4 regions of the Rhizobium sp. Root491 genome follow, and region 1 is predicted to be linked to each of the others. Evidence: riboswitches for the same ligand, from Rfam matches in the RefSeq annotation. Region 1 holds a riboswitch; each other region holds the start of a gene.
What was found. A riboswitch is a leader RNA that binds a small molecule or an ion and turns the genes downstream of it on or off. The one in region 1 is predicted to bind cobalamin.
Positions count from the first base shown of each region.

Region 1 (2,197 bases):
GGGGACGCATGACGCTGCTGAAAGCGGCGAAAAGCGTAAAACCGCAACGTTGACTGCCGACTAGCAGTTCCAGTGATTCAAGCCTGACGGTACGATTAACGAAGCCGAATACCGCCCACTGCCAGACCTGTCAGATGCCCGGTGCGGATCGGAACTCCCTGTGCACCTTCAACGACATGGGGCGGTTCGAAGGCCCGAGCACAAATTCGGCGGTGCTGATGCGGATACGCGTCCGTGATGTTATCGGCCCGCAATTTAAGGGTGCTTGCCTTCGCTCATTCGCTATTTAATTCAAACGCCGATTCCTTTATTAGCGCTGCGCCGGCACAGTAGGGCATGTCCGAATAGCATCCCAACCTCCGGCGAGGCCGCTTCAATGAAACGCCTGTGGCAGGCGAAATCATGCGCGCCTTCTAGCTGCCCCAATTGCCTCCTGAACCGTCGATCGACGTACTGGCTCTTCTGGAGCGACTAAGTCTGGCGGAACGCGCTCTGGGCGCCTGGACGGTATCACCAGGCTGCTCCCGCGCTAGGAACTATTCGTGGTGTGGTCTGATCCTTTCAACTGCGTGGAGCGAGACGTTTGCCACGGCCAGGTCCGCGTATGTGAGAATCGCCTGACAACGCCGAATGCAACCTACTCGGTCGGAACCGGCGATGGAAACGCAGACTTAAGGACATAAAGATATCGTTATATGATGTTGACCGATGGCGTAGCTTACCATATGGTCGTCACGCCTAAGGTTCCCCAGTCGTTGCACGCAACGTGCCGGGGCTAAGAGGGAAGTCGGTGCTCCGTGTCATGCGGAAAAGCCGACGCTGCCCCCGCAACTGTAAGCGGCGAGCTGAAGTCCAACATGTCACTGGTTTACCCCGGGAAGACGGACGGAAGTGATGATCCGTGAGCCAGGAGACCTGCCTTTGGTGAAATAACGTCCACGGGCGGGGTGTCCCAGTGTGCCGTAGCAAAGGCTGCATTGTCGCGGCCTGTCTTGCTATGCGTCCGCAGACCCATGCCCCCAACTTTACAGGGGCACAACATGTCTCAGACCTGCATTTTTACGATCACGAGCGTACCCTTCGATGAGGACTATCGTCCTTCAGAAAATACGCGCATCACCACCAATTTCGCCAATCTGGCTAGGGGCGAAAAGCGGCAGGAAAACCTGCGCAATGTCATGCGCATGATCGACAGCCGCTTCAACGCCCTCGCTCACTGGGATAATCCCAAATCGGACCGATACTCGGTCGAGTTGGAGATCATTTCGGTCGATATGAGCTTCGATGTCGCAGGTGAAAAATTTCCCCTCATCGAGATACTGAAGACGACGATCATCGATCACAAAACCAGTGAGCGTATCGACGGCATTGTGGGGAATAACTTCTCCTCCTATGTGCGAGACTACGACTTCAGCATTGTCCTGCCGGAGCATAACAAGAGCGTTCCTGCCTTCAGCATTCCGGCCGACTTCGGCGACCTGCATGGAAACCTGTTCAAGTCTTTTCTGCGGTCGGATGCCTACCGCTCGTACTTTCGCAAGCCGCCGGTCATTTGCATCAGCGCCTCGACCAGCAAGACCTATTACCGGACCGAAAATCATCACCCCGTGATGGGCGTCGAATACCGGCAGAATGGGTTCTCGTCCACCGACCAGTATTTCGGGAAAATGGGATTGCAGGTTCGCTACTTCATGCCTGCAGGCAGCGTTGCGCCGTTGGCCTTCTACTTTGTTGGGGACTTGCTGGGCGACTACTCCAATATTGAGCTAATCGGCGTCATCAGCACGATGGAAACGTTTCAGAGAATTTATCGCCCCGAAATCTACAATGCGAACGCAGCAGCCGGGACATTTTACCAGCCCAACCTCAAGCACCAGGACTATTCGCTGACCCGGGTCATTTACGATCGCGACGAACGAAATCGCTTGGCGGTGGATCAGGGTAAGTTCACCGAAAAACACTTCATCAAGCCATACCGCGCCGTCCTTGAGCAATTGTTTGCTCACCGCCCCGCCTGAGCATCACTTAGAAGAGGTCCCATCGTGAAGAAACTTCTCCCCACATCGACGGCTGGCAGCCTGCCGAAACCCTCCTGGCTTGCGCACCCCGAAAAACTGTGGTCGCCCTGGAAGCTGGAGGGCGAGGAATTACTGGAAGGCAAGAGAGATGCCCTGCGCCTTTCACTGGACGATCAGCA
Region 1 is NZ_LMFF01000020.1:114,443-116,639, reverse strand. Features, by position in the region: partial or broken gene ASD46_RS27985 (Fic family protein) at 388-530, shown strand; cobalamin riboswitch at 725-938, shown strand; gene ASD46_RS25780 (DUF1852 domain-containing protein) at 1,041-2,018, shown strand; gene ASD46_RS25775 (methionine synthase) at 2,043-2,197, shown strand, end outside.

Region 2 (2,197 bases), on a different contig from region 1:
CGGCTTCCATATGGATAACGGTATTCTCGAAGAACGGGGGCTCTTGCCGCGAAAAGGCGCACCGGAGACCTTCGACGTGCGCGGCTTTCTTGATATCGTCTCCGCAGTTCGTCAGGGCGGGCAGGAAGTTCTTGTCCCGGTTTTTGACCGCTCCCGCGAAATTGCCATTGCCTCCGCTCGCGCCATCGCGCCAGAAACACGCTTCATTCTTGCCGAAGGCAACTATCTGCTGTTGAACGAGGCGCCGTGGACGAAGCTTTCCGGCAGCTTCGATCTTACCGTCTTCGTAGGCCCATCCGTTGCGGTGCTCGAGGAACGCCTGCGGGATAGATGGCAGGGCTATGGTCTCGATGCGACCGAGATTCACGCCAAACTGTTCGAAAATGATCTTCCCAACGGAAAGCGGGTGATTGAAAACTCACGCCCCGCCGATATTCGCATCGATATCTGGAAATAACCCGCCGCTTCCGTCCGTAGGCGGCATCGAACATTCACCGTTAAGCCTTTGTTGACCATGTGTTGAATCTTTTTGATCCACAGGGTGGGGCTTTCGCATGTCTAATTATTGACGAAAAAAATTCCTCATATACTATATGTGGTGTTCAAGGTTCTTTCGATTCGCAAGCGTCGGGAGCTAAGACGGGAATTCGGTGCGCAACACCATTATGGTGAAGCAATGCCGAAACTGCCCCCGCAACTGTAAGCGGTGAGCATCGTTCCGATTTGAGCCACTGGCGCTAAAAGCTCCGGGAAGGTGGGAATGGATGTTTTGACCCGCAAGTCAGGAGACCTGCCTTGAGCGAAAACGTCCACGGGCGGGGTGTCCGGAAGGAAGGTGTATGACGCAAATGAATTGCGTGCGCCCTTTTCTGCCCCCTCCAGAACAAGCTTCGGGGTGAAGTCATGCCAGTGCATTTTTATAAGTTTCTACGCTCGTCGGTGTAGACAGAGATCTTACGCGGCCTGAGCCGCGCGCCTCGCCAGAATGACAGAACCATCGCCACCCGCTTGTGATTGCAGGCGGGCAATGTTGAGCCGTGCGTAAAAGCGGCTTCGAAAGAGGAAACAATGACCGTCACCGTTTACAGCAAACCCGCCTGCGTCCAGTGCACTGCCACCTATCGTGCGCTTGACCGCATCGGTGTCAGCTACGAGATCGTCGATATCTCCGAAGATGCGGATGCCCTCGATCGCGTTCGCGGCCTTGGTTACATGCAGGTTCCCGTGGTCGTTGCGGGCGAACGCCATTGGGCGGGTTTCCGTCCGGACATGATTGGCTCGATCAGCTGAGGAGGCGATGCGATGGGGCTGATTGTCTATTATTCCAGCCGGTCTGAGAACACTCATCGCTTCCTTCAGAAACTGGGGCGACGATTGCTTCGCCTGCCGCTCGGCGCCGAGGAAGACGTTACTCACGTGTCGGAGCCCTATGTTCTCGTCACCCCCACCTATGGGGGCGGCGGCATGAAAGGAGCGGTACCGAAACCGGTTATCCGGTTTTTGAACGAGCCCTCAAACCGAAATCTCATTCGCGGCGTCATCGCGGCGGGAAATACGAATTTTGGCGCAGCTTTCGCATCCGCCGGAGATATCGTGTCGCGTAAATGCGCGGTGCCGTTTCTCTACCGCTTCGAGCTTCTCGGCACGGAGGAAGATGTCGCCAACGTCAATCATGGATTGGAACGATTTTGGACACGCTGACCTCGAGCGCGGTGCGCAACACGGATGCCAAACAACAAGTAACCGGCGCGCCGAAACACCTGGACGCGGGACTGGACTATCACGCGCTGAACGCGATGCTGAACCTCTACGATGAAAACGGGAAGATCCAGCTCGACAAGGACCGCCTTGCGGCACGGCAATATTTCCTTCAGCACGTCAATCAGAACACGGTGTTTTTCCATAATCTCAGGGAAAAGCTCGATTATCTCGTGACCGAGGGATATTACGAACAGGAGGTGCTGGACCACTATTCCTTCAATTTCGTCCGTGACCTCTACGACGAGGCCTATGCCAGAAAGTTCCGTTTTCCGACATTTCTCGGCGCCTTCAAATATTATACGTCCTATACGCTGAAGACCTTCGACGGAAAGCGTTACCTGGAGCGTTATGAGGACCGCGTCTGCATGGTGGCGCTGGCTCTGGCGCGTGGCGACGAGCAGCTTGCCCGCGATCTGATGGATGAAATCATTTCCGG
Region 2 is NZ_LMFF01000001.1:1,353,653-1,355,849, reverse strand. Features, by position in the region: gene ASD46_RS06730 (nucleoside triphosphate hydrolase) at 1-457, shown strand, start outside; cobalamin riboswitch at 589-813, shown strand; gene nrdH (glutaredoxin-like protein NrdH) at 1,069-1,290, shown strand; gene nrdI (class Ib ribonucleoside-diphosphate reductase assembly flavoprotein NrdI) at 1,303-1,701, shown strand; gene nrdE (class 1b ribonucleoside-diphosphate reductase subunit alpha) at 1,689-2,197, shown strand, end outside.
Region 2: it holds a riboswitch for cobalamin, as region 1 does, so the genes downstream of both, nrdH (glutaredoxin-like protein NrdH) here and ASD46_RS25780 (DUF1852 domain-containing protein) in region 1, are expected to answer to the same signal.

Region 3 (2,197 bases), on a different contig from region 1:
CTTCAACATGCGCATGGCATTGGGCGGCTGGAAATTCCTCTATTTCGATACATCCGCGCCACCCCGCGTCGAGCTTGCCGATGCCAATGCCGAATTGCTGCGCGGCCAATATCTGGTGGAAGGCCCGGGCCATTGCGGCGAATGTCACACGCCGCGCAATGCGCTTGGCGGTTTTCTCGATGGCAAATGGCTGGCCGGTGGTCCCAATCCCGAAGGCGAGGGCCGCATTCCCGATATTACCCCCGGCTCGCAGAGCGTCGGAAGCTGGGAAGCGGCCGATATTGCCAACTATCTGGAAACCGGCTTCACCCCGGAATTCGACAGCGTCGGCGGCTCCATGGTCAAGGTGCAGCAGAATATGGCGCATCTGACGGTCGATGACCGCAATGCGATCGCCGCCTATCTGAAGGCCATCCCGGCACGGTAGCCCTTTGCCGTCATGCCGGACTTGATCCGGCATCCAGCCGCGGCGCGCAATTCTCACGCCGGCCTGCCATTGACTCCCACCCACACCCATCGGATAACGATCCTGTGATGGTTCCTTCCGGGCGTTCCGGAAGGTGAAAAGGGAACACGATAGGGAGACATCCTCATTCGTGGCTGCCCCCGCAACTGTGAGCGGAGAGCCTGAAACGAAATGCCACTGGTAAGCATCTCGCCGGATATGGGCGAGGGCAATGCCGGGAAGGTGTTTCAGGTTTTGACCCGTAAGCCAGGAGACCTGCCATCACGGAAATGTCCATGCCGGCGGGGTGTCCGGAAGAGCGGAATTTCAGGGTGGTGGCGCTTGAACGTGCCGCCCTGTGTCAGTCTCGTATCCCCGTGGTGAAGTGTATCGCATGCGGCTGCACGGCGTTTGCCGTTCCGCCGCGTCTAAAGGCGCGGGGTCGCGCCGTAAGAGGGGTCACCATGTCCATCAACCAGAATACGGCAAATGCCGCCGTTTCAGCAAAAACGGGCAGCTTCGCGCAATCGCTGACGGCGATCGTGCTTGGTCTGTTCGTCGTCGGGTTTGTCGGCTTTTCGCATGTGGAAGCCGTTCACAACGCCGCGCATGACACGCGTCATGCCAATGCTTTCCCTTGCCATTGAGGGGAAAAAGCATGTCGTTCTTTCGCAATATCGTTTTTACCGCCGTCCTCGTCGGCATCGTTGGCGGCTTCGCCGTTTCGGCCATGCAGGCTTTCGGCACCACGCCGCTGATCCTGAAGGCGGAAACCTATGAAAATGCCGGTGGCGAAGCGCCCCACAGCCATGATGCTCCGGCCACGACCGGCGCTGCCGTTCCCGCGCACGAACATAATAAGGAAGCCTGGTCTCCGGCCGACGGCTTCGAGCGCACCGCCTATACGGTCGCCGCCAACGTGCTGACCGCCATCGGTTATGCGCTGGTGCTGACCGGCCTCATCTCGCTGCGCGGCACCGATGCCGGCTGGCGCGAAGGCCTTTTGTGGGGTGTGGCCGGTTTTGCCGCCGTCATGCTTGCGCCGATGATCGGCCTGCCGCCGGAACTACCGGGCAGCCCGGCGGCCGCGCTTGAGGCGCGTCAAATCTGGTGGCTTTCGACGGTTGCCGCAACCGCGGGCGGCATTGCGCTGATCGCATTCCGGCGCGAACCCTGGGCAATCGTGCTCGCACTGGTGTTGATCGTTGCTCCACATGTGGTGGGCGCGCCCCTGCCGCCGGAAGGTGAACATGCGCTGGCACCGCTGCCGCTGGAACGACAGTTCATCGTCGCCGCCACCGTGACCAGCTTTGTCTTCTGGGCCTTGCTCGGAACATTGAGCGCGTTTTTCCTGAAGCGCTTCCAGCAGGCTTAAATCCATGCAGGACGCAGCCGAATGGAGTGAGGAACTCGACGCGCTGCGTTTTGCCGTTCCCGGTCACGGCGCTTTCTGCGCCGTGCATCGCCTTGCTTTCAAGGCAGTCCTTGGCGTCAGCCCGGAACGGGAAGCGGCGCTCGCCTATTTTCATGAGAATGAGGCTGCCTTTACGGTCGCAGCCCTTGCCAAGATAAAACGCTCGGCTTTGCCGGCCGGTCGCAGTCTGCATCTCAACAGCCGCGATATCCGCCGTGCGATGGCGGGGGAGGGCGGGGATGTCGCGCCCCGTGTCTGCCGGGTGCTTGATCAGGGGTGATTTGTGATGGTCTCGCGGCTCAACTTCCCCACCACCCTCATTCCTGTGACAAGCACAG
Region 3 is NZ_LMFF01000001.1:592,788-594,984, reverse strand. Features, by position in the region: gene ASD46_RS02980 (c-type cytochrome) at 1-427, shown strand, start outside; cobalamin riboswitch at 519-744, shown strand; gene ASD46_RS02975 (CbtB domain-containing protein) at 910-1,092, shown strand; gene ASD46_RS02970 (CbtA family protein) at 1,104-1,820, shown strand; gene ASD46_RS02965 (hypothetical protein) at 1,825-2,139, shown strand.
Region 3: it holds a riboswitch for cobalamin, as region 1 does, so the genes downstream of both, ASD46_RS02975 (CbtB domain-containing protein) here and ASD46_RS25780 (DUF1852 domain-containing protein) in region 1, are expected to answer to the same signal.

Region 4 (2,197 bases), on a different contig from region 1:
GCGCCAGCGAGGCGCCACAGCACGCGGCAACAACGGCGCGGCTGAGGCGGTAACTCCAGACGATGCCCTCATCCAGCGGCTCCAGCGGATAACCCGCATGGAAGACACGATTGGCAATGGTCTTTGCCACCACGTCGAACGGAATGGCAGTCTCGCCGATGGCCGCACCGGCCATCAGCGCGACGAGCAGCAGGGCGAGTGCGGCAAAAGCCAGACCCGCCCTGCCAAGATTGACGGAAAGACCGTTCACTTGGCGAGACCGGCTGTGGAAATCGCCTCGGCCAGCGTTTCAATGCCTTCGATCGTGCGGATGGTCGGGTTCATCGCCTGCGCGTCCATTTCGAAGACATGGGCCGCCTTGACGGCGGGCATGATGCTGGCAACCGGATCGGTAGCAAGGAACTTGAGCTTGACGGCGACGTCATCGGCGGGGAACCGCCGGCGGTCCATCTTGCCGGCAACGATCACGGACGGATTGGCCTTGGCGATGGTTTCCCAGCCAACAGTCGGCCATTCCTCATCGCTTTCGATAACGTTCTTCAGTCCGAGCGCGGACATGATGTAACCCGGCGCACCATTGCGGCCCGCCACGTAAGGATCGATATCCAGCTCGGCGCTGGAGAACCAGAAGACTGCTGAAATCTTGCCATTCGCCGAAGCGATCTTGGCGCGGGCGGCTTCCTCACGCTTTTTCAGGTCGGCAACGACTTCCTCGCCGCGATCCTGCACGTTGAAAATTTTCGCAAGGTCGCGGACCTCCTGGTAGATCAGGTCCATGGTGAAAACGGACTTGCGCACGCCGTCGCCGCCGCCGGAATTGTCCTTGCCCATGCAATCGGCAGGGGAGGTATAAACGGGAATACCGAGTTCGGCGAATTGCTCCGGTGTTCCGACAACGCCTTCGGGACCGATCTGCCACTGGAACTGCGTCGTCACGAGGTCCGGCCTCTTGCCAACCACCGCCTCGAAGCTCGGATCATTGTCGGCAAGCCGCTCCACCTTGGCATTGGCGTCTTCGTAACCCTTCAGAACCGGGCCGATCCACAGCGCCGTGCCTACCACCTTGTCGGCCACGCCGAGCAGATAGAGAACCTCGGTCGTGCTCTGGCCGACCGATACTGTGCGGGCGGGCGCCTGCTTGAAGGTGATTTCGTGGCCGCAGCTATTGATCGTCAGCGGATAGGCGGTTTCGGCAGCCTGAGCGGCACCGGCGGGCAAGGCCGCTAATGCGACAGCCAGAAGACCGGCGGAAACCGGCAGGCGTTTGAAATGAAACATATGTTCTCCAGTCTAAATAAAGTGGCGTGATCCGCAGGCCGCGCGTCAAAACGCGTAGTGACAGAGCGACAACAAGTGTGGAGATGGAGAACGGGACTCTAAATACGTTTCCGCGGACGGAAAGGTCATAATCAGCTCCTCTTCCGGGCATCCCCGCCCGTAACGATGGTCAATATTATGACGGCAGGTCTCCTGGCTCACGAATATGCGCCGTTCATCTGCCTTCCCGCACCTTGAAGGGTGCAGTGGCATGACGCTTTTCAGGCGTCACGAGGATGAGCGGCAATCCGCTTACAGTTGCGGGGGCAGCCACGGCATTGGGCGATAGAAATCACCCGCACCATGTTCCCTATTAATCCCTTTGCCCTTCGGCTTCAGGAACCGTCGCTTTCTGACATAAGGGGCAAGCGCCGGGGCGTCAATTGCGATAGTGCTGCAGCTCAGCACAAAGACGGACCCGCCAACGCGAAAATTTTTGTAGCGCCGGAGGGCGCCGGTTGAGGTGCGTCTTTGGACATGGTGGTAAGGGTTTCAATCACCACCAAGCCGGATTGCGCAATAAAATCAATAAAGAGATTGTTGTCGCTGATGGTGTCGAGACGCACCAGCTCATCGTCAAGATCGGTAAAATGCCGCCTTACGAGTGCAATCGCATCCATGTCCGCACCCGCAACGACCGGACCGATAATGTGGCCCCGCCCCGCCGCACGGCGCAGCGCAAAAGCGGTAAGACGGTCCGCCTCAAACACACCGTAACCCGCATTCTGCGTCAAAAGTCGCTGCAAAACGTTCCGGCGCGAAACGCCAAAAGCCGCCCGGTCTAGTTCCACCACATCAGTCAGATGACCTGCGGATAACGGCTCTATTCGTTGTTTTCTGCCGGGCGGCGGTATCTCGAAAAGGCAATTCGCCCTTCCCC
Region 4 is NZ_LMFF01000012.1:277,880-280,076, forward strand. Features, by position in the region: gene ASD46_RS12185 (FecCD family ABC transporter permease) at 1-250, opposite strand, end outside; gene ASD46_RS12190 (ABC transporter substrate-binding protein) at 247-1,278, opposite strand; cobalamin riboswitch at 1,443-1,679, opposite strand; gene ASD46_RS12195 (GNAT family N-acetyltransferase) at 1,719-2,197, opposite strand, start outside.
Region 4: it holds a riboswitch for cobalamin, as region 1 does, so the genes downstream of both, ASD46_RS12190 (ABC transporter substrate-binding protein) here and ASD46_RS25780 (DUF1852 domain-containing protein) in region 1, are expected to answer to the same signal.